DNA from 3 places in the Pseudomonas sp. TE4620 genome. Region 3 is predicted to be linked to each of the others. Evidence: predicted binding sites of a transcription regulator. Region 3 holds the regulator's gene; each other region holds the start of a gene.
The links. The regulator FliA, encoded in region 3, starts transcription of late flagellar genes. The targets are predictions, from matches to a motif close to CTAAAGTTTNNNNNNNNNNNGCCGNTAA.
Positions count from the first base shown of each region.

Region 1: a site for FliA is predicted at 7,845-7,872, ahead of motA (flagellar motor stator protein MotA). Genes of this name have one in related genera too.
Region 2: a site for FliA is predicted at 3,663-3,690, ahead of ACZ9A3_RS21780 (methyl-accepting chemotaxis protein). Genes of this name have one in related genera too.

Region 1 covers NZ_JBWBQO010000001.1:5,677,243-5,687,033, reverse strand. The annotation lists gene ACZ9A3_RS26365 (N-acetylmuramoyl-L-alanine amidase) at 1-188, opposite strand, end outside; gene tsaE (tRNA (adenosine(37)-N6)-threonylcarbamoyltransferase complex ATPase subunit type 1 TsaE) at 192-662, opposite strand; gene ACZ9A3_RS26355 (NAD(P)H-hydrate dehydratase) at 650-1,510, opposite strand; gene queG (tRNA epoxyqueuosine(34) reductase QueG) at 1,573-2,670, shown strand; gene ACZ9A3_RS26345 (trimeric intracellular cation channel family protein) at 2,717-3,328, opposite strand; gene orn (oligoribonuclease) at 3,429-3,971, opposite strand; gene rsgA (small ribosomal subunit biogenesis GTPase RsgA) at 4,063-5,094, shown strand; gene ACZ9A3_RS26330 (TIR domain-containing protein) at 5,353-5,835, shown strand; gene motB (flagellar motor protein MotB) at 5,902-6,924, opposite strand; gene motA (flagellar motor stator protein MotA) at 6,928-7,779, opposite strand; gene ACZ9A3_RS26315 (HDOD domain-containing protein) at 7,911-9,446, shown strand; gene ACZ9A3_RS26310 (rhodanese-like domain-containing protein) at 9,493-9,791, shown strand, end outside.
Region 2 covers NZ_JBWBQO010000001.1:4,677,280-4,687,070, forward strand. The annotation lists gene ACZ9A3_RS21755 (threonine aldolase family protein) at 1-774, shown strand, start outside; gene ACZ9A3_RS21760 (methyl-accepting chemotaxis protein) at 853-1,590, opposite strand; partial or broken gene ACZ9A3_RS21765 (HAMP domain-containing protein) at 1,714-2,790, opposite strand; gene ACZ9A3_RS21770 (cell division protein ZapA) at 2,947-3,249, opposite strand; gene ACZ9A3_RS21775 (hypothetical protein) at 3,246-3,476, opposite strand; gene ACZ9A3_RS21780 (methyl-accepting chemotaxis protein) at 3,766-5,376, shown strand; gene ACZ9A3_RS21785 (flavin monoamine oxidase family protein) at 5,366-7,192, opposite strand; gene ACZ9A3_RS21790 (nitrilase-related carbon-nitrogen hydrolase) at 7,356-8,276, shown strand; gene gbcB (glycine-betaine demethylase subunit GbcB) at 8,197-9,297, opposite strand; gene gbcA (glycine-betaine demethylase subunit GbcA) at 9,584-9,791, shown strand, end outside.
Region 3 covers NZ_JBWBQO010000001.1:977,540-987,330, forward strand. The annotation lists gene flhA (flagellar biosynthesis protein FlhA) at 1-836, shown strand, start outside; gene flhF (flagellar biosynthesis protein FlhF) at 848-2,158, shown strand; gene fleN (flagellar synthesis regulator FleN) at 2,279-3,112, shown strand; gene fliA (RNA polymerase sigma factor FliA) at 3,109-3,849, shown strand; gene ACZ9A3_RS04695 (chemotaxis response regulator CheY) at 3,953-4,327, shown strand; gene ACZ9A3_RS04700 (protein phosphatase CheZ) at 4,347-5,135, shown strand; gene ACZ9A3_RS04705 (chemotaxis protein CheA) at 5,148-7,379, shown strand; gene ACZ9A3_RS04710 (protein-glutamate methylesterase/protein-glutamine glutaminase) at 7,425-8,543, shown strand; gene ACZ9A3_RS04715 (flagellar motor protein) at 8,543-9,283, shown strand; gene motD (flagellar motor protein MotD) at 9,287-9,791, shown strand, end outside.

The sequences.
Region 1 (9,791 bases), 4.7 Mb from region 3:
GGGGCGGTCAAGGTAAACACGCTGTGCTGCACAGGGCCCGAGAGGTCGAAGACCAGCCGTGTGTTATCGGGCGCTCGCCATAAACGCACACTTTTGACTTGCGTGACGGCCAGAGCGTTAACGGTCACTACCGTAAGCAGCAGTCCTACGACAGAAACCAGTGCGCGAATGCGCATACCTATCCCCATTTTCTATTTGAATTCCAAGGCCAGAGCGGCACACCAGGCTTCGCCACGTGCCCCCTGCGGCGACAGGTTGAGCGAACGACCGCCCGCCTGGGGGCTTATGGTAATGGTCAGGTCGGGCTTTGGCAAAATGCCTGCCCCTTTTTGCGGCCACTCGAACAGGCACAAGGCGTCACCTTCGAAATAATCGCGGATGCCCATGAATTCCAGCTCCTCCGGATCGACCAGGCGATAAAGGTCGAAGTGGAAGGCACGAACATCACCAATCTCGTACGGTTCAACCACAGTAAAGGTAGGACTTTTTACCGCACCTTGGTGCCCAAGGCCGCGAATAATGCCCCGCGACAGGGTGGTCTTGCCGGCCCCCAGATCCCCTTCAAGAAAAATCACACCGTGGCCTTTGGTCACTTCGGCAATACGCTTGCCCAAATTCACCATGGCCTCTTCATCGGCCAAAAACAGGGTTATGCCAGACACGCTGAATGTTCCTCCAATAACTGACGAATTGCCGGGACCATGTCGCTGGCGGCCAGGCCACGGCCCTGCGCGCCTAGGCGCTCGCCGGCGCAGGCATGCAGCCAGACGCCCAGGCAGGCCGCGTCCCAGGCCGACATGCCCTGGGCCAGCAAAGCACCGAGCACGCCGCTGAGCACATCGCCCAGACCGGCGCCGGCCATGGCCGGATGACCACGCGAGCACAGCGCCAACTGCCCGGCCGGATCGGCGACCAGGGTGCCGGCGCCTTTGAGCACGCATACGACCGCGTATTTGCGTGCGAGTTTGCGCGCCGCCCCGGGCCGGTCGGCCTGTACCGCTTCGGTCGATACACCGAGCAGGCGCGCAGCCTCGCCCGGGTGCGGGGTAATGATGCTGCCCTTGGGCAGCGGCAAGGGTTGGCGCGCCAGCAGGTTGAGGGCATCGGCGTCCCACACTTGAGGCAGTGGGCTGCTGGCCACCGCCGACAACAGGCTGCGCCCCCAGGCCGCCTGGCCCAGGCCTGGACCTGCCACCAGCACCGAGGCCCGCTCGATCGGCGCCATCAGCTGGTTGGCCGAATGCACGCCCAGGCTCATCACCTCGGGCAGGCGGGCCATGGCCGCAGGCACATGCTCAGGCCGGCTGACCAGCGATACCAGGCCGGCGCCGCAGCGCAACGCCGCTTCGGCGCTGAGCAGCACCGCGCCGCCAGTGCCGCGATCACCACCCACCACCAGCACATGGCCGAAGTCGCCCTTATGGGCGTCAGCAGAACGTGGCGCCAAGGGCGCAAGGGTGACGCTGGTGAGCCGATGGGGCTCGTTTGCGGGGTGTTTGGTCTGAGGCATGGGTCAAAGGCTCTGATGTCTGGCAGAATTATACGCACCTGAGTCCGTATTGCCTTATTCCCATGTCTGCTTCTGCCCCCGATCTACCTGCGCTGGCCCAATCGATCAAGGATTGGGGCCGAGAGCTCGGTTTTGCCCATGTCGGCATCACCGGGGTGGACCTGGGCGAGCATGAAAAACATCTGGAACGCTGGCTCGAGGCGGGCTACCACGGCGAAATGGATTACATGGGCGCCCACGGCAGCAAGCGCTCGCACCCCGATGAGCTGGTGCCCGGCACCTTGCGCGTGGTGTCGCTGCGCATGGACTACCTGCCGGGCGATACGCGCATGGCCCAGCAACTGGCGCAACCAGAAAAAGCCTACATCTCCCGCTACGCCCTGGGCCGCGACTACCACAAGCTGGTGCGCAAACGCGTGCAGCACCTGGCCGAGCGCATCCAGAAGGATATCGGCCCGTTCGGCTTCAGGGCCTTTGTCGACAGCGCCCCGGTGCTGGAAAAGGCCATTGCCGAGCAGGCTGGCCTGGGCTGGATCGGCAAGAACACCCTGCTGCTCAACCGCAAGGCCGGCAGTTACTTCTTTCTTGCCGAGCTGTTTGTCGACATGCCGCTGCCGGTCGACCCGCCGCAGGCCAGCGAACACTGCGGCCGCTGCAGCGCCTGCCTGGACATCTGCCCGACCCAGGCCTTTGTCGGCCCCTATGTGCTGGATGCCCGGCGCTGTATCTCCTACCTGACCATCGAACTGAAAAGCGCGATCCCGGAAGATCTGCGACCGTTGATCGGCAATCGGGTATTTGGCTGCGATGACTGCCAGATCGTCTGCCCATGGAACCGCTTCGCCCGACCGAGCGGTGAAAACGACTTCAAGCCCCGGCACAACCTCGACAGCGCCGGGCTTGCCGAGCTGTTCATGTGGGATGAACAGACCTTCCTCGACAGCACTGAAGGCTCGCCGCTGCGCCGTGCCGGCTATGAGCGCTGGTTGCGCAACCTGGCGGTGGGGCTTGGCAATGCGCCGTCGACCATCCAGATACTGGAGGCGCTCAAGGCGCGGCAGGATTTTCCGTCGGAGCTGGTGCGTGAGCATGTGCAGTGGGCGCTGGCGCAGCACGCCATGAAAGCAGCGGCAAGCGCCAAGCCACAAGCGTCAAGCTGATCGCCTCGACTTGCAGCTTGTGGCTTGCCACTTGCCGCTTAAGCCTTCAATGCTCGTCGTTGTAATGAAACTTGGGCATTTCCCAGTGGAAGCGAATCGCCAGCAGGCGTAGCAGGAAGCCGCCGAACAGGGTCAGCAGAATCGCCTGCTCGCCTGGCACATTGAAGTACACGCAGCCCAGGTAAAACCAGGCCGCGGCGAACGACACACTGGCATACAGCTCCCGACGGAAGATCAGCGGAATATCGTTACAGAAGATATCCCGGAGGATCCCGCCGAACACCCCGGTAATCACCCCACTGATCGATGCCACCAGCATGCCCTGGCCCATTTCCAGCGCGGTCATGCAGCCGATCAGGGTGAAGGCCACCAGCCCCAGGGCATCGAGCACCAGGAACAGCGAGCGCAAGTGGCGCATCAACGGCGCGATAAAGATCGTCATCAGCGCTGCGAAACTGGTCAGCACCAAGTATTCCGGGTGCTTGACCCAGGTCAGCGGGTAATGCCCCAGCAGCACGTCGCGCACCGAACCACCGCCCAGGGCGGTGATGCAGGCGATCAGCACCACGCCGAACCAGTCCATGCCGCGGCGCCCGGCAGACAGCGCGCCAGTCATGGCTTCGGCAGTGATCGCAATGAGGTAGAGCATCAACAACATGGCGCAGATCCGTGCAAAGGGGCGCGCAGTCTAACCAGTTGCCACAGGCACCAAAAGGGGGCGCCGCGCGGATTGTCTGTACAAGCCGGCGGCGTTGCGATCAGAACTTGATGAAGTGCTGGCGATAGTGGCGCAGTTCGTTGATCGACTCGCGAATATCGTCCAGCGCCAGGTGGGTGCCGCCTTTCTTGAAGCTGTCACGCACTTCAGGGGCCCAGCGTGCTGCCAGCTCCTTGAGGGTCGAGACGTCGAGGTTGCGGTAGTGGAAGTAGTTTTCCAGGCTGCGCATGTGGCGATAGAGGAAGCGGCGGTCCTGGCAGATGCTGTTGCCGCAGATCGGCGACTTGCCCTTTGGCACCCACTGTTCCAGGAAGGCGATGGTCTGCGCCTCGGCTTCGGCCATGCTGACGCGGCTGTCCTTGACCCGCTGGGTCAGGCCGGAGGCGCCGTGGGTGCGGGTGTTCCACTCGTCCATGCGCGCCAGCACCTCGTCACTGTGGTGAATGGCGATCACCGGGCCTTCGGCCAGGGTATTGAGGTCGCTGTCGGTGACGATGGTGGCCATTTCGATAATGACGTCTTGATCCGGATCCAGACCGGTCATTTCCAGGTCGATCCAGATCAGGTTCTGTGGGTTCTGCATGATTCTGCTCCTCGGTAGGTGCGCAGTTTAGCCTAGTGGAGCGTGCTAAACTCCCCGCGGTTAAATATTGCCTCCCGAACACGGAACCTTCATGGCCAAACGCCAGCTCAATCGACGCCAGAACTGGCGCATCGAAAAAATCCAGGGTGAACGCGCTGCCCGCGCCGCCAAACGCGAACAACAGACCCTGAAGGAGCTCGAAGGCGGTGACCTCGGCCCGGAGCAAATGGGCCTGGTCATCGCTCACTTTGGCGTGCAGGTCGAAGTCGAAGCCCAGGACGGCGACGTTGCCGGCCAGGTGTTCCGTTGCCACCTGCGGGCCAACCTGCCGGCGCTGGTCACCGGCGACAAGGTAGTCTGGCGCGCCGGCAACCAGGGCATTGGCGTGATTGTCGCGCAGATGCCGCGCCATACCGAGCTGTGCCGCCCGGACAGCCGTGGCCAGCTCAAACCGGTAGCGGCCAACGTCGACCTGATCGTGATCGTCTTCGCCCCGGCGCCGGAACCCCATGCCAACCTGATCGACCGCTACCTGGTCGCGGCCGAGCATGCCGGCATCCGCCCCTTGCTGCTGCTGAACAAGGCCGACCTGATCGACGAGCAGAACGCTCCGGCGCTCAATGCATTGCTGGCAGTTTACCGCCAGCTTGGCTACCCGTTGCTGGAAGTGTCGGCGCACCACGGCAACGGCATGGAGCAACTGCAGGCCCAGCTTGACGGCCATATCAGCGTGTTCGTCGGTCAGTCCGGGGTTGGCAAGTCGTCGCTGGTCAACAGCCTGCTGCCCGAGGTTCAGACCCGCGTCGGCGATCTGTCGGAATGGTCCGGCCAGGGTACTCACACCACCACCACCGCCCGTCTTTACCACTTCCCCGGTGGTGGCGAGCTTATCGACTCCCCGGGCATCCGCGAATTTGGCCTGGGCCACGTCAGCCGTGCCGATGTCGAAGCCGGCTTTATCGAGTTCACCGACCTGCTCGGCACCTGCCGCTTTCGCGACTGCAAACACGACCGCGAGCCGGGTTGTGCACTGCTCAAGGCCCTCGAAGACGGCCGCGTGCAACAGCAACGGATGAACAGCTACCGCTCGATCATCGCCAGCCTGCCGCAAGACACTTACTGAAACATCTGAGGCCCGGAAACGGGCCTCAAACGGTTCAAAGTAGGACTCATCCGTAGGATTTATTACCCAGCAAAGCAGGAAGCATCTGCTTTGCTGGTCGTACCTTGCTGTGCGAAAGACTTTCGCTGATTGTCACCTTTCAAGATTCGCCGCCATGAAGCGAATCGACCCCATGCCCTGCGTATGAAAGGAATCAACCATGACAATTCAGCCTTTACGCATCAACGCCACTCCCTCCAGCGTGGGAGGGCACTTCTGATGCCAGTCTTTATCAGTTATCGCCACAGCGAACGCCTGGACGCCTTCATCATCAATGAGCGGCTCAAGCTTGAAGGCATCAATACCCAGCTGGACCTGTTCGACAGCGAGGCCCAGCAGACCACCGACGACATCAGCGGAATCATCCGCCGCAACATCAGCCAGTGCACCCACCTGATTGCCGTGCTCGCACCGGAAACCGCCGAGGCCTGGTGGGTGCCCTTCCAGCTTGGCGCCGCCACCCTGGTCAATCGCCGGGTAGCCTTTTACCAGTGCGGCGAGGCCACGCTGCCGGGGTATCTGGAGAAGTGGCCAACCATGACCAACCGCGAACACATCGACCTCTACGTACGCGCCTACCATGACGAGCAAACCTTCAAGCGCTCGATCGACAGCGAAGCCTGCGAGGCCAATGCCACCAACCGCTCCAACGCCGACTTCTTCCATGCCGACCTCAAGGCCAAGATCCGCCGCGGCTTTTAGCCTGTAGCGCCAAGCAAAACGCCCGTGGGCATCGCTGCGCACGGGCGTTTTTTTCAGCTAGCAGGCTTACTGCTTGTTTTCGTCCATCTTCAATACACCGTCTTCGAAGATGTTCAGCTTCTGGCGCAACTCCCGTGGCTGCATCGGCTCGGGCTCGGCCGCCGGGGCTGGCTCCGGGGTCGCCCCTGGAGCCTGCGTCGCGGCGCCTGGCTGGCCGGCTTCGGGGGCGGCAGGCTGGGTCTGCTCGCCTTCGATGGTGCGCTGGGCCTTCTTGGTCAGGACGATGATGTCGATCCGACGGTTGACCGGGTTGAGCGGGTTTTGCCGGTCGAACAGCGACGACGAGGCATAGCCGACCACCCGCGCCACCTGGGTATCCGGGTAGCCACCGGCGACCAGCGCGCGGCGTGCGGCATTGGCGCGGTTGGCCGACAGTTCCCAGTTGCCGAAGTCGCCGGTGCCGGCGTATGGCTTGGCATCGGTATGGCCACTGATGCTGATCTTGTTCGGCACCGCCTTGATGGTGTCGGCCATGGCCAGCAGGATGTCCTCGAAGTACGGCTGCAGGCGCGCGCTGCCAAGGTCGAACATTGGCCGGTTCTCGGCATCCATGATCTGGATGCGCAGCCCGTCCTGGGTGATCTCAAAGAGGATCTGGTCCTTGAACTTCTGCAGTTGCGGGTTCTCTTCAACCTTGTTCTGCAGCTCCTGCAGGAGCAACTCGAGGCGCTCGCGCTCAACCTGCTCGGCCATGTTCTCGACCGTATTCTGGTCGATCGGGATGCTGGACTCAGGCGTTGGCTCGGACTTTTCTTCCGGGTTGATGGTTTTTTCCGGGGCGAGCTGGGGCGAACCGCCCAGGTCGATGATGTACGGCGTGCCGCTTTCGGAAAAGCCGATCGGGTCCTTGAAGTAGCCGGCAATGGCGATCTTCTGTTCCGGTGTGGCCGTCGACAGCAGCCACAGCACCAGGAAGAACGCCATCATCGCCGTAGCGAAGTCGGCGAAGGCAATCTTCCAGGCGCCACCGTGGTGGCCGTCGCCAAAGCGCTTGATGCGCTTGACGATAATGGGCTGATTGTTCTCCATGGCTTAGCGACCGCGAACTGCTTGTTCCAGCTCGGCGAAGCTCGGGCGGTGGGCCGGGAACAGCACCTTGCGCCCGAATTCCACGGCCAGCGATGGCGGCATGCCCGAGGCCGAAGCCACCAGCGAGGCCTTGATCGCCTCGTAGACGTTCAGCTCTTCCTTGGCGTCATGGCGCAGGGAAGTGGCCAGCGGGCCGAAGAAGCCGTAGGCGGCGAGAATACCGAAGAAGGTACCGACCAACGCCGCACCGACGTGCAGGCCAATCGACTTCTGGTCGCCATCGCCCAGCGAGGCCATGGTCACTACGATACCCAGTACCGCGGCAACGATACCGAAGCCGGGCATGCCGTCGGCGATGCCGGTAACGGCGTGGGACGGGTGCTCGAGCTCTTCCTTCATGCTCAGCAGTTCCATGTCGAACAGGCCCTCGAGCTCGTGCGGGGCCATGTTGCCGGTGGACATGATGCGCAGGTAGTCACAGATGAACGCGGTCATGCGTTCGTCACCCAGTACCGCCGGGTACTTGGCGAAAATCGGGCTGGCAGCGGCGTCTTCGATATCGGCTTCGATCGCCATCATGCCTTCGCGACGGGATTTGTTGAGAATCTCGTAGACCAGGCCCAGCACCTCGATATAGAAGGTGTGGGTAAAGCGCGTGCCGAACATCTTCAGCGACTTCTTGATTACATGCATGGTCATGTAACCAGGGTTGGCCTGGAGGAACGCACCGAAAGCAGCACCACCGATGATCAGCACTTCGAAAGGCTGGATCAGGGCCGCAATCTTGCCGTGGGAAAGTACATATCCGCCGAGCACACTCGCGAATACGACGATGATGCCGATAATTTTAGCCATAGATAGAAAGCACTTACTGTCGTGGTCAGGGTCGTGAGCGGAAGTTAAAAAAACTCTTCTTCTACTTATCGGCAGAACTGCGCCAGACTATAGTCAGTCAAGGCGAAAAGCCAGTTCGGCCTACCTCCAGCATGCCTATTGAAACCATCGTGCCAAGTCAAACACCAAAAACACTCGATGCCTGGGTCAAGCTCCTCGATAGCGTGCGCCTGCCGGTTCCGCTGGCCAGCTACGAACGGGTCAAAGCCGCCATTGGCGACAGCCGCCGCTCGTTGCGCGACATCGCCGAACTGATGCAGGACAGCCCGGCACTGGTGCTCAGCGTCATGCGCGAGGCCAACCACCACAGCAATACCGGCCTGGGCGAACCGGCCGAGAGCCTGGAGATCGCCCTCAACCGCCTGGGGCTGGCGCGTACCGCAGAACTGCTGGAGCGCCTGCCGGCGCTGCCCGAAGCCGAAATTGCCCCGACCCTGCGTCAGCTGCAGCTGGTCAGCCAGCACGCCAGCCAGCAGGCCAACGGCCTGTTCGCCAGCCGCCTGGCGCGGCTGTGGCAGGAAATCCATTGGGGCAGCCTGCTGTTTCTGTCACCGCTGTGGCCCCTGGCGCTGACTCACCCCAAGCTTCTCGATGAGTGGGAGCTGCGTGTGGTGCACAAAGGCGAATCGGCACTGCGGGTGGAACAAGAGCTGTTCGGCGTGCGGGTCATGAGCCTGTGCAAGGCCCTGGCCGAACACTGGCGCCTGCCGGACTGGGTAACGCGCGGTTACCATTTACTTCAGGAGGAGCGCCGGCTACTGGCCCAGGCGATCCTCATCGCCCGTGACCAGGACAGCCTGCACCAGCAGCAGCGCCTGGACGATCAACCAAGCCTGCGCCGCTGGTTCAACCAGCCGGCCAATACCGTGCTGCTGGCCAACGGCCTGGCCCTGGCCTCGCAGGTTGGCTGGACCAATGCCCATGTGCAGCGCTGGCAACTGCTCACCAGCCTTTACCTGCAAACGCCGCTGGATGATGTCCAGCAACTGGTGCACCAACAAGCGGCAATCAGCGCCCGTCATCACGCCTGCCCTGGCCTGTTCCACCCGGCCGAGGCGCTGCTCTGGCCATGGCACCAGCAACGCCTGCATCAGGGCCAGATCGCCCCGCCAACGCCTTCGGCCCAGGCCCTGGGCACCTGGCGCAAACTCTGCGGGGAGCTGCTGACCGAGCCCAGCCCGTTCAGCAATGCTATCCACCTGACGACGTTGGCTCGCGACGCGCTGGTCGCCTGCGGCATGCAGCGGGTGATGCTGCTGATGACCGACAAGACCCTGAGCCAGCTGCGCGTCCACCAGATTGCCGGCCTGCCGGCGGAAGCCGCCAGCCTGGTGCTGCCGATTGAACAAAGCAAACTGCTGCAACGGTTGCTGAGCAAAACGGCGCAACTGCGCCTGACCCCGGAAAACCACGCGCAGTTCTCAGCCCTGCTGCCGCCCAGCCTGCGCGCCCTGTTTCGCAGCGAACACGTGCTGCTGCGCTCGCTGTCGAGCAATGGCCGGGTGGTGATGCTGCTGGTCGCCGACCAGGGCGGCAAGCCGTTGGCGGACGTCAGCGTGCAAGCCTTCGGCAAAACCGCGCAATGCATCGAGCGGGCCCTGACCGCCTTCAGCAACCGCAGCGCCTGAGCCATGCGCTACAATCGCCCCCTCTGTTCCGCCCTGGAGACTCTGGATGACTGACTTTTCTGGCCTGCCCCTGGTTATCGAGCCGGCAGACCTGCTAACCCGCCTGGATGCGCCAGAGTTGATCCTGGTCGACCTAACCAGCCCCAACCGCTATGCCAGCGGGCATATTCCGGGGGCGCGCTTCGTCGACTTCAAGCGCACCCAGCTAGGCCAGCCTCCTGCGCCGGGCCTGTTGCCGGCCAAGGCCGACCTGGAAAAACTCTTCGCCGAGCTCGGCCATAACGCCAATGCGGTCTATGTGGTCTATGACGACGAGGGCGGCGGCTGGGCCGGGCGTTTCATCTG
Region 2 (9,791 bases), 3.7 Mb from region 3:
GTCGAGACCGACGAATGCGGCGCCCCGGAGTTCTTCTCCAACGGCTCCAAGCTGCTCACCGCGCGCAGCGAAGCCGGCAAGCTGACCCCCGAGTCGATCCGCGAAGTGGCGCTCAAGCGCCAGGACATCCACTACCCCAAGCCAAGGGTGGTGACCATCACACAGGCCACCGAGGTCGGCAGCGTCTACCGCCCGGACGAGCTCAAGGCCATCAGCGCCACCTGCAAGGAGCTGGGCCTGAACCTGCACATGGACGGCGCCCGCTTCAGCAACGCCTGCGCGTTCCTTGGCTGCAGCCCGGCGGAGCTGACCTGGAAGGCCGGAGTCGATGTGCTGTGCTTTGGCGGCACCAAGAACGGCATGGCGGTGGGTGAAGCGATCCTGTTCTTCAACCGCGAGCTGGCCGAAGACTTCGACTACCGCTGCAAGCAGGCCGGGCAACTGGCGTCGAAGATGCGCTTTTTGTCGGCACCCTGGGTCGGTTTGCTGGAAGACGGCGCCTGGCAGCGCCACGCTGTGCATGCCAACCACTGCGCGCAGTTGCTCAGCGAACTGGTTCGCGATGTGCCGGGGGTTGAGCTGATGTTCCCGGTGGAAGCCAACGGGGTGTTCCTGCAAATGTCGGAGCCGGCGCTGGAAGCCTTGCGCAACAAGGGCTGGCGCTTCTATACCTTCATCGGCAGCGGCGGCGCACGCTTCATGTGCTCGTGGGATACCGAAGAGGCGCGGGTGCGTGAGCTGGCGGCAGATATCCGGGCGGTGATGGGGGCTTGAGGGCCTTATCGCGGGGCAAGCCCGCTCCCACCGAAGATCAATGAAATCCGGTGGGAGCGGGCTTGCCCCGCGATAATTTCAAAGGCGAAACCCACCCATCTGCCGCGCCAGGTCATCGGCCAGCCCGCGCAGCGCCTGGCACTCCTCCCGGCACCCCTGCACATCCACTGCCGTTTCCCGCGCCAGGTCGGAAATCCCCTGCACCGTACGGTTGATCTCCTCGGTCACCGCCGACTGCTCTTCAGTCGCTGTCGCCACCTGATGGTTCATGTCACTGATGTGCTCGACCTGCTCGGTGATGGTCCCCAGCGAAGCACCGGTCTGCTGGCTCGACTCCACGCCCGTGCCGGTTGCCGCCTGCCCGGCCTGCATCGACGCCACCGCACTGCCAGCACCCTGCTTGAGGCGCAGGATCATCTGCTGCACTTCATCGGTGGACACCTGGGTGCGCCGCGCCAGGGTTCGTACCTCATCGGCGACCACGGCAAAGCCGCGGCCCATCTCGCCGGCCCGCGCCGCTTCGATGGCAGCGTTGAGCGCCAGCAGGTTGGTCTGCTCGGAGATGCTGCGGATCACCGCCAGCACTTCGTCGATCGACGCCACCTCCGTAGCCAGCTCCCCCACTGCACTGGCCGCCTGGCCAATCTCCTCGGACATGCCCTCGATATGGGCAATCGAGCGGCGCACTACGTCGCGGGCCTGTAGCGCTTCGCTGCGCGCGGTTTGCGAGGCGTGCGCGGCATTGCCGGCATTCTGGGCAATGTCCTGCACGGTCAGGCCCATCTCATGCACGGCGGTGGCGACCATCTCGGTCATTTCCTGCTGGCGGCCGGAACGTTCGGCGGTGTTGTCCACCACTTGCGTGACTTGCGCCACCGAGGCCCGCAGGCGCTCACTGGTGCTCAGCACTTCGCCGATCAGGTCACGCTGGCTGTCGAGAAAGCGGTTGAAGCCACGGGCCAGGTCGCCGAGTTCGTCTGCACGGTTCTCGTCCAGGCGCTGGGTCAGGTCGCCGCCGCCATTGCCGATGGCCATCAGGGCAGCGGTCACGCGGCGGATCGGCCGGACGATACCACGTGCCAGCAGTACCACCAGCAACAGCGACACCAACGCCACTGCGCCGCCAATCAGGCTGGTCAGCCAGACGGTCTCGCGTACCTGGGCGTAGATCTGCGCTTCTGGCACTTCGGCAACCAGCGTCCAGTTGAGGTCACGCAGCGGCAGGCTGAGGGCCAGGTAGCCCTCGCCATCGCGCTCGAAGCGGCTGCTGTGCAGGCCCTGCTCACGGCTCAAGACAACTTTGGCAGCCTCGCCACCAATCTGTTCGGCCAACTGCCGCTTGCCGCTGAACTGCGCCTGCGGATGCACCTGGATCAAACCGTCGCCGCGCACCAGCATGACTCGCCCGTGCTCGCCAAAACTGAAGTTGTGAATCAGCTCGGACAGTTCTGTCATGCGCAGGCCAAGCCCGGCGATGCCCACCAGTTGCCCGGCTTTTTCCACCCGATAATCGATGAACAGCGCCAGTTCGCCGGTGCTGCCATCGGTATCGATGTTCAGCAGCCGCGGGTTGCCGCTGTCGATGAAGCCGAAGAACCATTTGTCCGCCGGGTTGCTGCGGCTGAGGGTGCGGTCCAGGCCTTTCTCGTTGTAGTAGTGGTTGCTCGCGGTCGCGGCAAACAGCGCGGTAAAGGCCTGGTTGTGCTTGCGCAGGGCTTCGAGGTACTCGATGAATTGCGGCGCCTGGGCACTGTCTTCGCCCGCCGCCAGCCAGTCGCGCAGCAGGGTGTTGTTGGCGATGTCCGCCGCCGCCGTCAGCGGCCGGCCAAGCATGCGCTCGATGTCGTTACGAATCGCCTCAATGCTCGCCGGCAAGGCAGTGTCGACCAGGTAACGCTCGGTCAGCCGATTGACCGCCACGCTGTAGATGCCGACCACCACCAGAATGCTCAGCAACAGCGCTGCGCCCATGCTTGCGATCAATTGCCACTGGATACTGCGCCGCCAGAACTGCATGTATTTCCCCTGGGTAAATAAGCCCTGTAGTGCAAGAGACAGGCCAATTGTATACAACAGGAAATACAATAATGACAGTGATCCACAGCAATGCCGGCCCACCCTCCCGAAGGCGGTGAGCTGGCAAAAAGGTTTAGCTTGGGGCTTTGGAGGCGATCAGCTGTTGCTGATGGTCCGCGCAATCACATCGACCGTGGCGTTGACTTGCTCTTGGTAACGGTCGAGGGCCTGCTGGTGCTGCTGTTGCAGTTCGATCTGCTGCGAGCACAGGTTGAGGGCTGCCAGTACCAGCAGCTTGTCACCGATCAGGGTCGGGTATTTACGCTTGGTATCGGCCAATGAGGCATTGAGCATCTGCACCGCTTGCGCCAGCGCCTGCTCCTGGCCTTCGGGGGCCTTGATCGAATAATCGCTGCCGAGGATCGACACGACATTGATCGGCTGCGCTGAGGTTTTCATGCGTTCACGGCACCAACGCTGGCACGCTCAACCAGGGCCTGGATGCGTGCGGCGGTAGCGCCCTGCTTTTCTTCCTGCTCCAGCAGGCTCAATTGCAAGCTGTCGTTTTCATCTTTGGCCTGGGCCAGTTCGGCACTGATTTGCGCGTTGCGCTCGGTCAGTTCCTGATTCTTCTGCACCAGGTCGCTGACCAGTTGCTCCAGTTGACTAAGGGAAGTTTCCAACATGATTGCCTTCTCGGGGTGTTTCAGGGGGCGCACACGATAAAGAAAAGTCCGCGTGCTAGCCAGGGATATCGGGTTTAGACGCTTCGGCCTGGTGCAGATTGACCCGCCGATCCGGGTCCGGTTCCCCGTTTTGCCTACCACCGGTCAGGAAAAAAGATAGCTGCCTCACAATTTCATCTTCGCCCGCTCAAGTCTTTACCCCGCCGACCGATAGGCATGGCAGTCCTGACTCCTGCGCACGGTTCGCGTGCCCTTTTCCCTCCTGGATACCACCATGTCCCTACGCAACATGAATATCGCCCCGCGCGCGCTTCTGGGCTTTGCTCTGATCGGTGCGCTGATGCTGGCCCTGGGTCTGTTCGCCCTGAACCAGATGAGCAAGATTCGCCAGGCCGGCGAAACCATCGAGACCTCGACGGTGCCAAGCCTGACCAACCTCGACCAACTGACCCAGCTGACCCTGCGCCTGCGCACTCTGTCGTACCGCCTGCTGCTCAACCGCGAAGCCGACACCCTGCAGGCCACCCTCAAGCTGATCGACCAGCGCAACCAGCAGATCGACGACGCGCGCCGCAACTACGAACCGTTGATCTTCGGCAACCAGGAACGCTCGGCCTACAACCAGTACGTGCAGTTGCTGGGCCAGTACCGCCAACTGGAAAACCGCATGCGCCTGGCCTCGCAGAACAATGACCTGGACACCCTGCGCAACCTGATCAACCGCGACATGCTCGACAGCTCCGAGCAGATCAACAGCGTCATGGATCAACTGGTCAGCATCAACACCGAACAAACCAGCGAGATCAACCGCACCGCCGCCGAACAATATTCCAATGCCGTGACTCTGGTGATCGGCCTGCTGCTGGCCGCCACCGCCCTGACCCTGATCTGCGCCCTGCTGCTGACCCGCAGCATCGTCAAGCCGATCGACGAAGCCCTGCAGGCCGCCGAGCGGATTGCCGAAGGCGACCTGACCCGCAGCATCCACGCCGAAGGCCAGGACGAAGCAGCGCGTCTGCTCAAGGCCATGGCCAAGATGCAGAACAAGCTGCGCGACACCCTGCAGCAGATTTCCGGCTCGGCCACCCAGCTGGCATCGGCGGCCGAAGAGCTCAACAGCGTCACCGACGAAAGCGCCCGTGGCCTGCAGCAACAGAACAACGAAATCGAACAGGCCGCCACGGCCGTCACCGAGATGACCAGCGCCGTCGAAGAAGTCGCGCGCAATGCCGTGAGCACCTCGGAAGCCTCCAAGGAAGCCACCCGTTCGGCCGGTGACGGCCGTGACCTGGTCATGGAAACCGTCAGCGCCATCGAGCGCATGAGCACCGACGTGCAAGGCACTGCCGAACTGATCGGCAACCTGGCGGAAGAGTCGCGTGATATTGGCAAGGTGCTCGATGTGATTCGCGGCCTGGCCGACCAGACCAACCTGCTGGCTCTCAACGCCGCCATCGAAGCGGCGCGTGCCGGGGAAGCCGGCCGCGGCTTTGCCGTAGTGGCTGATGAAGTGCGCGCCCTGGCCCACCGCACCCAGCAGTCGACCAGCGAAATCGAACGGATGATCGGCAGTATCCAGGGCGGCACCGAGCAGGCGGTCAACTCCATGCGCAACAGCACCGAACGCGCCGAGTCGACCCTGAACATCGCCCGTGGCGCCGGCCTGGCGCTGGAAACCATCACCGGCGCGGTGGCCGAGATCAACGAACGCAACCTGGTGATCGCCAGCGCCGCCGAAGAGCAGGCCCAGGTTGCCCGCGAAGTCGACCGCAACCTGGTCAACATCAACGATCTTTCGGTGCAGTCGGCCACCGGCGCCCACCAGACCAGCGCCGCCAGTGCCGAGCTGTCGCGCCTGGCGGTGGACCTGAGCGGGCTGGTGGCACGTTTCAGCGTTTGACCTGCAGATCGGCCAGCGCAGCCGGCTTGAGGGGGTCCCACTGCGCAATGGGACCGCCCTCGGGGCTGAAGCCGTTGTTGTAGCGCGTGGCCAGTTTGTCCACGGCATTAAGTGCCGTGGTCACCGCCCCTTCAGCCCAACCGCCGGTCCAGGACACATCGTCGCCGGCCAGGATGAAGCCATCCACTGCGCTACCGTCACTGCCCTCCTTGAACTGGCTGAACAACAGCCGCTGGTACTCGTACTGGCCCGGCAGGTTCATCTTGAAAGCCCCAAGATAGAAAGGCTCGTTCTCCCAGTTGATCTCGACAAAGGGGTCTGCCGCAGGGAAATGCGAAGCCAGGTCCAGGCCGGGATAAACCTGATCGAGCAAGGCGGTGCACAACTCGCCATGCTGCGGCAGGTCGCCCTGACGGTCACCGAGAAACTTCAGGCTGTCGTCGTTCCAGGTATATGACAAGAAAACCCCACTACCTTTGTAGGCTCCCGGGTTTCGGCTGTAGTCCACCAGGTAGGTGCCACGGGTCAGGCGGTCAGACAGGGTAATACTCATCAGTTGCTTGCCGTCCGGCCCGCGCTGGGTCCAGAACGGCTCGCGGGTAGCGGCAAATACCTTGGCCGACTGCATGTAGTGGGTATACATCACTGCTTCCCATTGCTGCTGCGTCAGCAGCGAACGGCTGGCCTCAAGGCCTTCGGCGCCGTTCATGTAGCGGAACTTGTCGAGTATCCGCACATGCGGGGTGTAGACCACACTGGCGTAGCGCAGGCGTTGGTCGCGTCCGCTCTGCAGGTCATGGCAGAGCACTTCGAAACCGCCACCTTCGCCCGCTGTCAGGCGCTTGATCTGCCGAACTTCCTGGCGCAGCGGGTCGCCCGGAAACGCGCTCGCCAGTTCTTCCAGGGTCATGTTCTGCGGCCAGAACACGCTGTCATCACCAAAGGCCGCTGCAGGTTGCTGCCAAAGCCGTAGGGGCAACTGGTCGGCACCGTCGCGCATCAACAGGTGGTTGATATCCAGCCCGGTATACAGCACCCGCAGTACTTCCAGAAAGCAATTGGGAAAGTCGGTGTTCCAGCCACCCGTACCAAAGCCGATCTGGCCGAACAGGTTAATCTCGTCGGCAGGCCAACGCGCCTGCTCGACCATCGCGGCATGAAAGCTGAGGTTGTCCCAGCCTTCGCGCAAAATTGCATTCCACAACAGTTTGATTTTCGCCTGGTCTATTGTCCCGGCAGACATGGTGTGTTCCATTTCCTTGAAATGGATAGGCGCCTGCTCGAGAAACTCATCGAAGAACTTGATTTCAATGTTCTCGAACGCCGGCGGCCGGGGAAAGTTGTCATTGCCGACTTCGTAGTAATATTTTTCGTCGGCATAATCAACGACGGTACTAACGGCGGCGGCACTTCCGGGATTGGGAAAGTCTTCAGTGTTATCCCGCATGCGCACTTTGCTGAAGTAATGCATCAGCGCCTGGCCCGACAACGGAAAGCGCATGGCACCGCGCTCAAACGGCACGCTATCGTTGACCGCGGTCGAATACAGGCGCCCGCCTATGCGTCCGCTGGCCTCCACCAAAACCGGATGCAGGCCCATGCGCATTGCTTCATAGGCGGCAACCAGCCCGGCCACGCCGGCCCCCACCACCAGCACTTGCTGGCCATGATGCTGTGGCTGGATTCGGCCAAGCGGTGCCGGCCCCTTGTCCGCCAGGTACTGCCCATAGTCAAAAGGAAAGTCTGGAATCAGCGCCCGAACCTGATTATCCAGCACACGCTTGGCGGAAAGAATTCGTGAAGGGATCGAGGACATATCAGGCTCCGCCTGAAGGCAGTGATGAACTCACAGCATAGAGCCGGGGGTCTTCAATAGTTATATTGATTGGCAATCAAAAACACGGAACTTGAACTAGCAAAAATGCCAGTTGACGCTAACTATTTTATATCGCCTGATCATTATTTTCAGGAGAGCACACATGAACACATCATCACTGCCGCTGCGCATTGCTTGCGCCCAAGTTGCACCGAAAGTTGCCGATGTAATCCATAACCGCGAAGTTTCCAATGCAGCGATCATCGAGGCCGCCCGGGAAGGCGCGGAACTGGTCGTGCTGCCGGAGCTTATGCAGAGCGGCTACGTGTTTGAAGACCGCGACGAAGCCTTGAGCGTTGCCGAGGGTTTATACGACGCCACGGTCAAGGGTTGGTTCGCCCTCGCCCGGCAACACGAGATCATGGTGGTGGCCGGCCTGTGCGAACGCCTGTCGGCAACCGAAGTCGCCAACAGCGTAGTGCTGATCGAGCCTCAGGGCTGGATCACCTGCTATCGCAAGGTGCACCTGTGGGACCGGGAAAAACTCATCTTCACACCGGGCGAACAACCGCCACCCGTTGTGCGAACGGCCAAAGGGCGAATAGCACTGATGATCTGTTATGACCTGGAGCTCCCGGAGTGGGTACGCCTGGCTGCGCTGAGTGGTGCACAGTTGTTGTGTGCGCCCGCCAACTGGCCAGAATTCCCCCGCCCTCCCGAGGAGCGCCCGGCAGAAATCGTCCGGGTTCAGGCGGGGGCAGCAGTGAATCGCATGTTCATCGCGGTTTGTGATCGCCATGGCAGCGAACGCGGGGTCGACTGGGTGGGCGGTTCAACCATTGTCGATGCCGACGGCTTTCCCCTGGCTGGCGCCAGCAGCCTGCCCGAAGCGCAACTGCTGCTGGCCGACCTGGACCTGAGCGACGCCGACTACAAGTGGATCAGCGACCACAACCATGTCCATGAAGATCGCCAGCCGCAGCTTTACGGCGGTGTCTGCAACACTAGTACTCAATCCGTACGTCACCCTTCGGCACACTGCAGCAGGACAAAATATAACCCTCCGCCACATCGTCATCAGTGATGCCACCGTTGTGTTCCATCTCCACTTCGCCGCCCAGCTTGAGCACCTTGCAGGTGCCGCAGATGCCCATGCCGCAGGCCTTGGGGATCATCAGCCCGAGCTTGGCCGCCGCCGCGTGCACGGTCTCGCCCGGGGCGACGCGGATGCTCTTGCCGGTGGCGGTGAATTCGACTTGGTGCAGGTCGCCGGCGTCCACCTCGGCAGCTTCGGCGGCTTGTTCGGCGTGTTCCACGGCATCGGCCTTGACCTCGGCCGGGGTCGCGCCGAACGACTCTTCATGGTAGCGGCTCATGTCGTAGCCGCTACTTTCCAGCAGGCGCTTGACCGCGTTCATGTAGGGCGTCGGGCCGCAGCAGAAAATCTCCCGTTCCAGGTAGTCCGGGGCGATCAACTCCATCAGCTTCTGGTTCAGGTAGCCGCGATAGCCCGCCCAGGGCTCGCCCAAGCCGTGCTTCTCGCAAATGATATGAAGGCTGAAGTTGTCGATTCGCGACGCCATATGTTCCAGCTCGCGGTGATAGATGATGTCTTTCGGTGAGCGCGCGCTATGAACGAAAACCATGTCGACATTGCCGTTGGTGTCATAGAACCAGCGGGCCATGGACATCACCGGGGTGATACCGACGCCGCCGCTGAGGTACAGCACCTTGGGGCTGGGGAAATCCATGGCGTTGAACAGCCCGACCGGGCCGTGCACCGCCAGCTCCTGGCCTTCGTGCAATGTGTCGTGCAGCCAGTTGGAGACCTTGCCGCCGGGCACGCGCTTGATGGTCACCGAGAAACTGTAGGGCACCGACGGCGAGCTTGAGATGGTGTACGAGCGCATGATCGGCTCGCCATCGATCTCAAGCTCCAGGGTGACGAACTGCCCGGGCTTGAAGAAGAACATGATCGGCTGGTCGGCCATGAAACAGAAGGTGCGCACGTCCCAGGTTTCCTGGATCACCTTGACGCAACGGACGATGTGGCGGCCGTTGGCCCAGGTCTGGGTGCTGACCGGATTGAGGAAGCTGTTGGACATGCTCGTCTCCACGGCCGACTGCGGCCTGATGGCTGCGATTCTGCTTAAGCCGCGCAGGCGACACTTACCTATCCGCGACATTGGCGTGCTTATCGCGACCAGCCCCCAGCCACGGGGGCTTACGCGTCGGAAACGGATCTGATCATGTCGTCCATGGATATGGTTCCTGCGCCCTTCGAACGCACACTCCATCGCACATGATCCTGCTGTACTTGAGCCTTGCGTCGCCATAACAACGATTAGCCACTTTCACCGGCCACAAGCACTGGCCATGAGGACCTACACGATGGACGTCACCGCAACTTTGAGTCTGGGCGATCCACTGGAACCTGCACGCAAGGCCACCGCCGAGATGCTGCAGAGCCGCGAGCGGACCTTCTCGCTGCCACAGCCGTTCTACTGCGACGAGCGCCTGTTCCAGATCGACATGGAAGAAATCTTCCAGAAGGAATGGCTGATCGCCGGGATGACCTGTGAAATCCCGACCAAGGGCA
Region 3 (9,791 bases):
TGGGGGTGATCCTGGCCGAGGCCGAGATCTACCCGGACCGCGAGCTTGCGATCAACCCGGGGCAGGTGTTCGGTACCCTCAATGGTATTGCCGCCCGCGATCCGGCCTTTGGCCTGGAAGCGGTGTGGATCGACGTCAATCAGCGCAGCCAGGCGCAGTCGCTGGGCTACACGGTGGTGGACGCCAGTACGGTGGTCGCCACCCACCTCAACCAGATTCTGCACAAGCACTGCCATGAGCTGATCGGCCACGAAGAAGTGCAGCAACTGCTGCAGGTGCTGGCCAAGGCTTCGCCCAAGCTTGCCGAAGAGCTGGTGCCGGGCGTCATTTCCTTGTCGGGCCTGCTCAAAGTGCTGCAGGCATTGCTTGCCGAGCAGGTTCCGGTGCGTGACATTCGCAGCATTGCCGAAGCCATCGCCAACAACCCGGGCAAGAGTCAAGATACCGCCGCGCTGGTGGCGGTGGTGCGCGTCGGATTGTGTCGCGCTATCGTGCAAAGCATTGTCGGCGTTGAGTCCGAGCTGCCTGTGATCACCCTTGAGCCAAGATTGGAACAGATTTTGCTCAATAGTTTGCAAAGGGCTGGGCAAGGCCAGGAAGACGGTGTTCTTCTGGAGCCGAGCATGGCCGAAAAGCTTCAGCGTTCGTTGATCGAGGCCGCCCAGCGTCAGGAGATGCAAGGGCAGCCGGCGATCCTCCTGGTCGCAGGACCGGTACGAGCCATGCTGTCGCGCTTCGGTCGCCTGGCTGTACCGAATTTGCATGTTTTGGCGTATCAGGAAATACCTGACAACAAGCAAGTTACCATCGTCGCCACAGTGGGCCCGAACGGCTGAGGTAGTGGGTTATGCAAGTTAAGCGTTTTTTCGCCGCCGATATGCGTCAGGCCATGAAGCTGGTTCGCGATGAGCTGGGGGCCGATGCCGCCATCATTGGCAACCGACGGATTGCTGGCGGTGTCGAGCTGACGGCTGCGCTGGACTACAAGCTGTCCGCCCTGGCGCCACGGGTGCCGAATGTCGAGCTCGAAGACGAGCTGCGCAAGACCCAGTCGCGCATCGTCACCGCCCAGGCCGAGTTGAGCAGCCGTAGCGAGAGCGAAGATGGCAATCGCCAGCTGTTTGCCGGCTTGCCGCTGACCGCTTCCGAGCCGCTGGTCGACCCGCAGGTCGAAGCGCCGGCCGTGCCTGCTGCACCGGCCGCGGCACCTATCGACCCGCGCCTGTTCGACTCGATGCGCTCGGAGCTCTCGGGCCTGCGCGAACTGCTTGAAGTACAGCTCGGCTCGCTGGCCTGGAGCCAGTTGCAGGGCAACAAGCCGCAGCAGGCCAACCTCTGGCGCCGCCTGCAGCGCATCGGCCTGTCCGGGCCGATTGCCCGCGAACTGCTCGAGCTGACCACCGAAATCGAAGAGCCGCGTCATGCCTGGCGCATGCTCCTGGCGCACCTGGCGCGGATGATCCAGGTGCCGGAAATCGAACCGATCGAAGAAGGCGGTGTCATTGCCATGGTCGGTCCGGCCGGCATGGGCAAGACCACCACCCTGGCCAAGCTCGCCGCGCGCTACGTGCTCAAGTACGGCGCGCAGAACCTGGCCCTGGTGAGCATGGACAGCTTCCGTATCGGCGCCCAGGAGCAGCTCAAGACCCTGGGGCGGATCCTCAACGTTTCGGTTACTCACGTCGACCCGGGCCAGTCGCTGGCCCAGGCCCTCGACCCGCTGCTGCGCAAGCGCGTGGTACTGATCGATACCGCCGGCCTGCAAGCCAGCGACCCGGCGCTGCGCATGCAGCTGGAAACCCTTGCCGGGCGCGGGATTCAGGCCAAGAATTACCTGGTACTGGCAACCACCAGCCAGAAACAGGTGCTGACCGCCGCCTACCACAGCTACAAGCGCTGCGGCCTGGCCGGTTGCATCCTGACCAAGCTAGATGAAACCGCCAGCCTCGGCGAAGTATTGAGCCTGGCAATCAGTCACGAACTGCCGGTGGCCTATCTTACCGATGGCCCGCGCATTCCTGACGACCTGCACCTGCCGCGCCGGCACCAGTTGGTCAGCCGCGCAGTGAGCGTGCAGATGCAGGACGAGCCCAGCGAAGAGGCCATGGCCGACATGTTCGCTGATCTCTACCACAGCTCCGGCAAACGCGTGGGCTGAGGGGAATATGATTACGTTGCAAAGTACCTACATCAATGGTCTGCCAGGCATTTTTCAGGTGTTGAAAGCGCAGCCCAGTCATGTGGCCTCGGTCTAAGTAAGACAAGGTAAAGAACAAACATGGGTAGCATGCATCCCGTACAGGTGATCGCCGTGACCGGCGGCAAAGGTGGCGTTGGCAAGACTAACGTGTCAGTGAACCTGTCATTGGCGCTGGCTGAGCTTGGCCGTCGGGTCATGCTGCTGGACGCCGACCTGGGCCTGGCCAACGTTGATGTGCTGCTGGGCCTGACGCCCAAGCGCACCCTGGCCGATGTCATTGAAGGCCGTTGCGAACTGCGCGACGTGCTGCTGCAAGGCCCCGGCGGTGTGCGCATCGTGCCGGCGGCCTCGGGCACGCAGAGCATGGTGCACCTGGCTCCGGCCCAGCACGCCGGCCTGATCCAGGCCTTCAGCGAGATCGGCGACAACCTCGATGTGCTGGTGATCGACACCGCTGCAGGTATCGGTGACTCGGTAGTCAGTTTTGTCCGCGCCGCCCAGGAAGTGCTGCTGGTGGTGTGCGACGAGCCCACTTCGATCACTGACGCCTACGCGCTGATCAAGCTGCTCAACCGCGATTACGGCATGAACCGCTTCCGCGTCCTCGCCAACATGGCCCAGAGCCCTCAGGAAGGGCGCAACCTGTTCGCCAAGTTGACCAAGGTCACTGATCGCTTCCTCGATGTCGCCCTACAATACGTCGGTGCGGTGCCTTACGACGAATGTGTGCGCAAGGCGGTGCAGAAGCAGCGAGCGGTCTATGAAGCCTTCCCGCGTTCCAAGTGCGCGCTGGCATTCAAGGCCATTGCCCAGAAGGTCGATAGCTGGCCGCTGCCTGCCAACCCACGGGGGCACCTGGAGTTCTTCGTCGAGCGCCTGGTGCAACCGACGAGTGCGGGTCCGGTGCTATGAACGCCAGTGGTTATCGGATGTACAGCAAGGCTTCGCGTGACGCCCAGTACGAACTGATCGAGCGTTACGCGCCGCTGGTCAAGCGCATCGCCTACCACTTGCTGGCACGTCTGCCGGCCAGTGTGCAGGTGGAGGACCTGATCCAGGCCGGGATGATCGGCCTGCTCGAAGTCGCCAACAAGTATGACGCCAGCAAGGGGGCCAGTTTCGAGACCTACGCCGGCATCCGCATCCGTGGCGCCATGCTCGATGAAGTGCGCAAGGGCGACTGGGCGCCGCGTTCGGTACACCGCAATACCCGCATGGTCAGTGACGCGATTCGTGCAATTGAAGCAAAAACCGGCCGTGACGCTAAAGATCACGAGGTTGCTGCCGAACTTCAATTGAGTCTCGATGATTATTACGGGATTTTGAATGACACCCTGGGCAGCCGCCTGTTCAGTTTCGACGACCTGTTGCAGGACGGCGAACATGAAGGCCTGCACGAGGACGGTGCCAGTGCCCAGCTCGAGCCTTCGCGCGATCTGGAAGACGAGCGTTTTCAGGCAGCCCTGGCCGATGCCATCGCCAACCTGCCGGAACGCGAGCGTCTGGTCCTGGCGCTGTACTACGACGAAGAGCTCAACCTCAAGGAGATCGGTGAGGTCCTGGGGGTGAGCGAGTCGCGTGTCAGCCAGTTGCACAGCCAGTGCGCGGCACGTTTGCGTGGTCGCCTGGGGGAATGGCGGGCGCGTTGAACGCAGGTTCGATGCAGTCGTGAAATGTAGTGCCGAATTGATTGAATGCGCGTTCCGCGCTGAACGCGTTAAAGACTGCTTGGAGGTCTAATTGAACAAAGACATGAAAATCCTCATCGTGGACGACTTTTCGACGATGCGGCGGATCATCAAGAACCTGTTGCGTGATCTGGGCTTTACCAACACCCAGGAAGCCGACGACGGCAACACCGCACTGCCGATGCTCGAAAGCGGTCATTTCGACTTTCTGGTGACCGACTGGAACATGCCTGGCATGTCCGGTATCGACCTGCTGCGCAAAGTGCGTGCCGATGAGCGCCTCAAGCACCTGCCGGTGCTGATGGTGACTGCCGAAGCCAAGCGCGAGCAGATCATCGAAGCCGCCCAGGCCGGGGTCAACGGCTACGTGGTCAAGCCGTTCACCGCCCAGGTGCTGAAAGAAAAGATCGAAAAGATCTTCGAGCGCGTCAATAGCTGAGGTACGCCACGGGGGCGCTATGGAGCAAACACAATCATCCTTGGGCGAGTTTGAGTCGACACTCAAGAAACACGCCCGGGAACTGGTCGACAGCCTTGAACGAGGCAAGTTCGGCGACGCGGTGCAACTGATCCATCAGCTGAACCAGACCCGTGACCTTGGCCTGTATCAGGAAGTCGGCAAACTCACCCGCGAGCTGCACAGCGCGATCGTCAGTTTCCAGATCGACCCGCACATGCCGCAAGCCGAGGAAGTGTCGCAGATCACCGATGCGACCGAACGCCTGTCCTACGTGGTCAAGCTGACCGAGGGCGCGGCCAACCGCACCATGGACCTGGTCGAAGCCAGCACGCCGGTACTCAACGAACTGAGCGACGAGGCCAAGGCGCTGAGTGTCGACTGGCAGCGCTTCATGCGCCGCGAAGTGGCGGCACCGGAGTTCCGTGAGCTGGCCAAGCGTGTCGACAGTTTCCTGACGCGCAGCGAGGAGGGCAACCGCAAGGTCGCCAGCCACCTCAATGACATTCTTCTGGCTCAGGACTACCAAGACCTGACCGGCCAGGTGATCAAACGCGTCACGGCGCTGGTCACCGAAGTAGAAAGCAATCTGCTCAAGCTCGTGCTGATGGCAAGTCAAGTTGACCGTTTTGCCGGTATCGAACATGACCACCAGCAGCTGCGCGCTGAAAAAGATCAAGAAAAACATCCGACTCGGGGTGAAGGTCCGCAGATTCATGCCGATAAGCGTGAAGACGTTGTGTCCGGTCAGGACGATGTCGACGATCTGCTGTCCAGTCTGGGTTTTTAGGGAGCACGTTTAATGAGCTTCGGCGCCGATGAAGAAATCCTTCAGGATTTCCTGGTAGAAGCCGGCGAAATTCTTGAGCAACTGTCCGAGCAATTGGTCGAGCTGGAAAGCCGACCGGATGATGCCGACCTGCTCAATGCGATCTTTCGCGGTTTTCACACTGTAAAAGGGGGCGCCGGCTTCCTCCAGCTCAACGAGCTGGTGGAGTGCTGCCATATCGCCGAAAACGTGTTCGACATCCTGCGCAAGGGTGCCCGACGCGTCGACTCCGAACTGATGGACGTGGTCCTGGAAGCCCTGGACACGGTCAACAGCATGTTCGGCCAGGTTCGCGAGCGCAGCGACATCACCCCGGCGACCCCAGAGCTGCTGGCGGCGCTGTCGCGCCTGGCCGAGCCTGCCGGGGAAGACGAAGCACCAGCCCCTGCCGCTGAGCCCGAGGTGCTTGAAGCACCGGCGGCCGAGGCCGAGGCGGACATCACCGACACCGAATTCGAGCAACTGCTCGACTCGCTCAATGCAGTCAAGGCCGAGGCACAAGCCCAGGACGCCGAGCCTGCCGGTGACGAAATCACCGACGCCGAGTTCGAGTCGCTGCTTGACCAGTTGCACGGCAAGGGCCAGTTCGCCGCCGACAACCTCGGCGGCGCGGCTGAAGCACCGGCTGTTGCAGCTGCCGCTGGCGATGTCAGTGGCGACATCACCGACGATGAATTCGAAGCGCTGCTCGACCAGTTGCACGGCAAGGGTACTTTTGCCGTCGATGCACTGCCGGGCGCTGCTGCCGCGCCTGTGGAAGCCTGCGCGCCTGCCGCGGCTGGCGATCACATCTCCGAGCACGAGTTCGAAGCGCTGCTCGACGAACTGCACGGCAAGGGCAAGTTTGCGCCGGACGCAGTAGCCACGGCTGCACCAGTTGCCAGCGCAGCACCTGCGAAAGCGGCGGCCAAGCCTGCGCCAGCACCTGCCGCCAAGCCAGCTGCTGCACCAGCCCCTGCGGCCAAAGCAGCGGCTGCGGCGCCTGCACCTGCACGCCAGGCCGCTCCGGCTGCCGAAAAGCACCCTGCCAGCGAAACCGAAACCACCGTACGGGTCGACACCGCGCGGCTCGACGAGATCATGAACATGGTCGGCGAGCTGGTGCTGGTGCGTAACCGCCTGGTGCGCCTGGGCCTGAACAGTGGCGACGAGGCCATGTCCAAGGCCGTGTCGAACCTCGACGTGGTGACCGCCGACCTGCAGACCGCGGTGATGAAAACCCGCATGCAGCCGATCAAGAAGGTCTTCGGGCGCTTCCCGCGCCTGGTTCGCGACCTGGCCCGGCAGTTGAAGAAAGAAATCAACCTGGAGCTGGTCGGCGAAGAGACCGACCTCGACAAGAACCTCGTCGAGGCCCTGGCCGACCCGCTGGTGCACTTGGTGCGCAACGCCGTCGACCATGGCGTCGAAACCCCGGAAGAGCGCGAAGCCTCGGGCAAGTCCCGCGGCGGCAAGGTAGTGCTCTCGGCCGAACAGGAAGGCGACCACATCCTGCTGTCGATCTCCGATGACGGCAAGGGCATGGACGCCGACGTGCTGCGCGCCATTGCGGTCAAGCGCGGAGTGATGGACAAAGACGCCGCCGATCGCCTGAGCGAGACCGAGTGCTACAACCTGATCTTCGCCCCGGGTTTCTCGACCAAGACCGAGATTTCCGACGTGTCCGGGCGTGGCGTGGGCATGGACGTGGTGAAAACCAAGATTTCCCAGCTCAACGGCTCGATCAACATCTACTCGACCAAGGGCCTGGGCTCGAAGATCGTCATCAAGGTGCCGCTGACCCTGGCGATCATGCCGACGCTGATGGTCATGCTCGGCAACCAGGCGTTCGCCTTCCCGCTGGTCAACGTCAACGAGATCTTCCACCTCGACCTGTCGCGCACCAACGTGGTCGACGGCCAGGAAGTGGTGATCGTGCGTGACAAGGCCTTGCCGCTGTTCTACCTCAAGCGCTGGCTGGTCAGCTCGGCCGCTCATGAAGAGCAGCGCGAGGGCCATGTGGTGATCCTTTCGGTGGGTACCCAGCGGATCGGCTTCGTCGTCGATCAACTGGTGGGCCAGGAAGAAGTGGTCATCAAGCCGCTGGGCAAGATGCTCCAGGGCACCCCGGGCATGTCGGGCGCCACCATTACCGGTGACGGGCGCATTGCGCTGATCCTCGACGTACCGAGCATGCTCAAGCGTTACGCCGCCCGGCGTATTTGATTCTGGTGGCGCGGCTCACATGCCGCGCCCCCTAATGGAGTGTTTATGGCAGTCAAGGTCCTGGTGGTGGATGATTCCGGTTTCTTCCGCCGCCGCGTCTCGGAAATTCTTTCAGCGGACCCGACTATCCAGGTCGTCGGTACCGCGACCAATGGCAAGGAAGCGATCGACCAGGCGCTGTCGCTCAAGCCCGATGTCATCACCATGGACTACGAAATGCCCATGATGGATGGCATCACCGCCGTGCGTCACATCATGCAGCGTTGCCCGACCCCGGTGCTGATGTTCTCCTCGCTGACCCACGAAGGCGCCCGCGTCACCCTCGATGCGCTGGATGCCGGTGCGGTCGACTACCTGCCGAAGAACTTCGAAGACATCTCGCGCAACCCGGAGAAGGTCAAGCAACTGCTGTGTGAAAAGGTTCATACCATTTCCCGCAGCAACCGTCGTTTCAGTGCCTACGCAAGCCCGGCGCCCGCGCCGCAGCCAGCCGCCCAACCTGCCGTCAGCAGCCTGGGCAGCACGCCTGCACCACGCGCCGCAGCATCTGTGCGCGCAGCGGCTGCGCCAGCATCGAGTGCTTCGCCGGCACCCAAGCGCAAACCCTACAAGCTGGTTGCCATCGGTACTTCCACCGGCGGCCCGGTTGCCCTGCAGCGGGTTCTGACCCAGTTGCCGGCCAACTTCCCGGCGCCGATCGTGCTGATCCAGCACATGCCGGCGGCCTTTACCAAGGCGTTTGCCGAGCGCCTCGACAAGCTGTGCAAGATCAGCGTCAAGGAAGCCGAGGACGGCGACATGCTACGCCCGGGCCTGGCCCTGCTGGCCCCTGGCGGCAAGCAGATGATGGTCGACGGCCGCGGCACGGTGAAGATCCTGCCGGGCGACGAGCGCCTGAATTACAAACCGTGCGTGGACATCACCTTTGGTTCGGCGGCCAAGTCCTATGGCGACAAGGTGCTGTCGGTGGTGCTCACCGGCATGGGCGCCGACGGCCGCGAAGGTGCGCGCCTGCTCAAGCAGGGCGGTAGCACCGTGTGGGCCCAGGATGAAGCCAGCTGCGTGATCTACGGCATGCCCATGGCCATCGTCAAAGCCAACCTGGCAGACGCCGTGTATGGCCTGGACGAGATCGGCAAGCACCTGGTCGAGGCCTGCGTCTGATGGATGTCTTGAGCCTTATCGGGATCATCCTGGCCTTTGTCGCCATCGTTGGCGGCAACTACCTCGAAGGCGGCCACCTGTCGGCACTGCTCAATGGCCCGGCGGCCTTGATCGTGCTCGGCGGCACCCTGGCGGCGGCCTTGCTGCAATCGCCGATGAGCGCCTTCAAGCGCGCGCTGCAGATCGTGCGCTGGATCCTGTTCCCGCCACGGGTCGACCTGGCTGGCGGTATCGACCGGGTCGTCAACTGGTCGCTGACCGCACGCAAGGAAGGCCTGCTGGGCCTGGAAGGCGTCGCCGATGCCGAGCCGGACCCGTACGCACGCAAAGGTCTGCAGTTGCTGGTCGACGGCGCCGAGCCGGAAGCCATTCGCAGCATTCTCGAGGTGGATTTCTACACCCAGGAAAGCCGCGACGTGCAGGCCGCCAAGGTGTTCGAGAGCATGGGCGGCTATGCGCCGACCATCGGTATCATCGGTGCGGTGATGGGCCTGATTCACGTCATGGGCAATCTTGCTGACCCGTCGCAGTTGGGCAACGGCATTGCCGTGGCCTTCGTCGCCACCATTTACGGTGTTGCCAGTGCCAACCTGATCCTGCTGCCGATCGCCAACAAGCTCAAGGCCCTGGCCCTGCGTCAGTCGCGCTACCGGGAAATGCTTCTGGAAGGCTTGCTGTCGATCGCCGAAGGCGAAAACCCGCGCTCGATCGAGCTGAAGCTTCAGGGCTTCATGGAGTAACACATGGCGCGCCGTCGACAACCCGAAGAGCATGAAAACCACGAACGCTGGCTGGTGTCCTACGCCGACTTCATCACCTTGCTGTTTGCCTTCTTCGTGGTCATGTATTCGATCTCGTCGATCAACGAGGGCAAGTACAAGGTCATTTCCCAGGCGCTGATCGGCGTGTTCAACGACCCCGAGCGGAGCATGAAGCCGATCCCCATTGGCGACGAGCGCCCGCTCAGCGTCAAGCCGGCCGAGCCGTTGATCAAGGACAGCGAGCAGGTCGATGCGGGCCTGGCGCAAACCAGCAGCGACCCGCTCAAGACCATCACCGATGACGTGCGCGACGCCTTCGGCGACCTGATCAAGTCCGACCAGATGACCGTGCGCGGCAACGAGCTGTGGGTCGAGATCGAACTCAATTCGTCGCTGCTGTTCGGCAGCGGCGACGCCATGCCCAGCGACGTGGCGTTCAACATCATCGAGAAGGTGGCGAAGATCCTCAAGCCGTTCGCCAACCCGG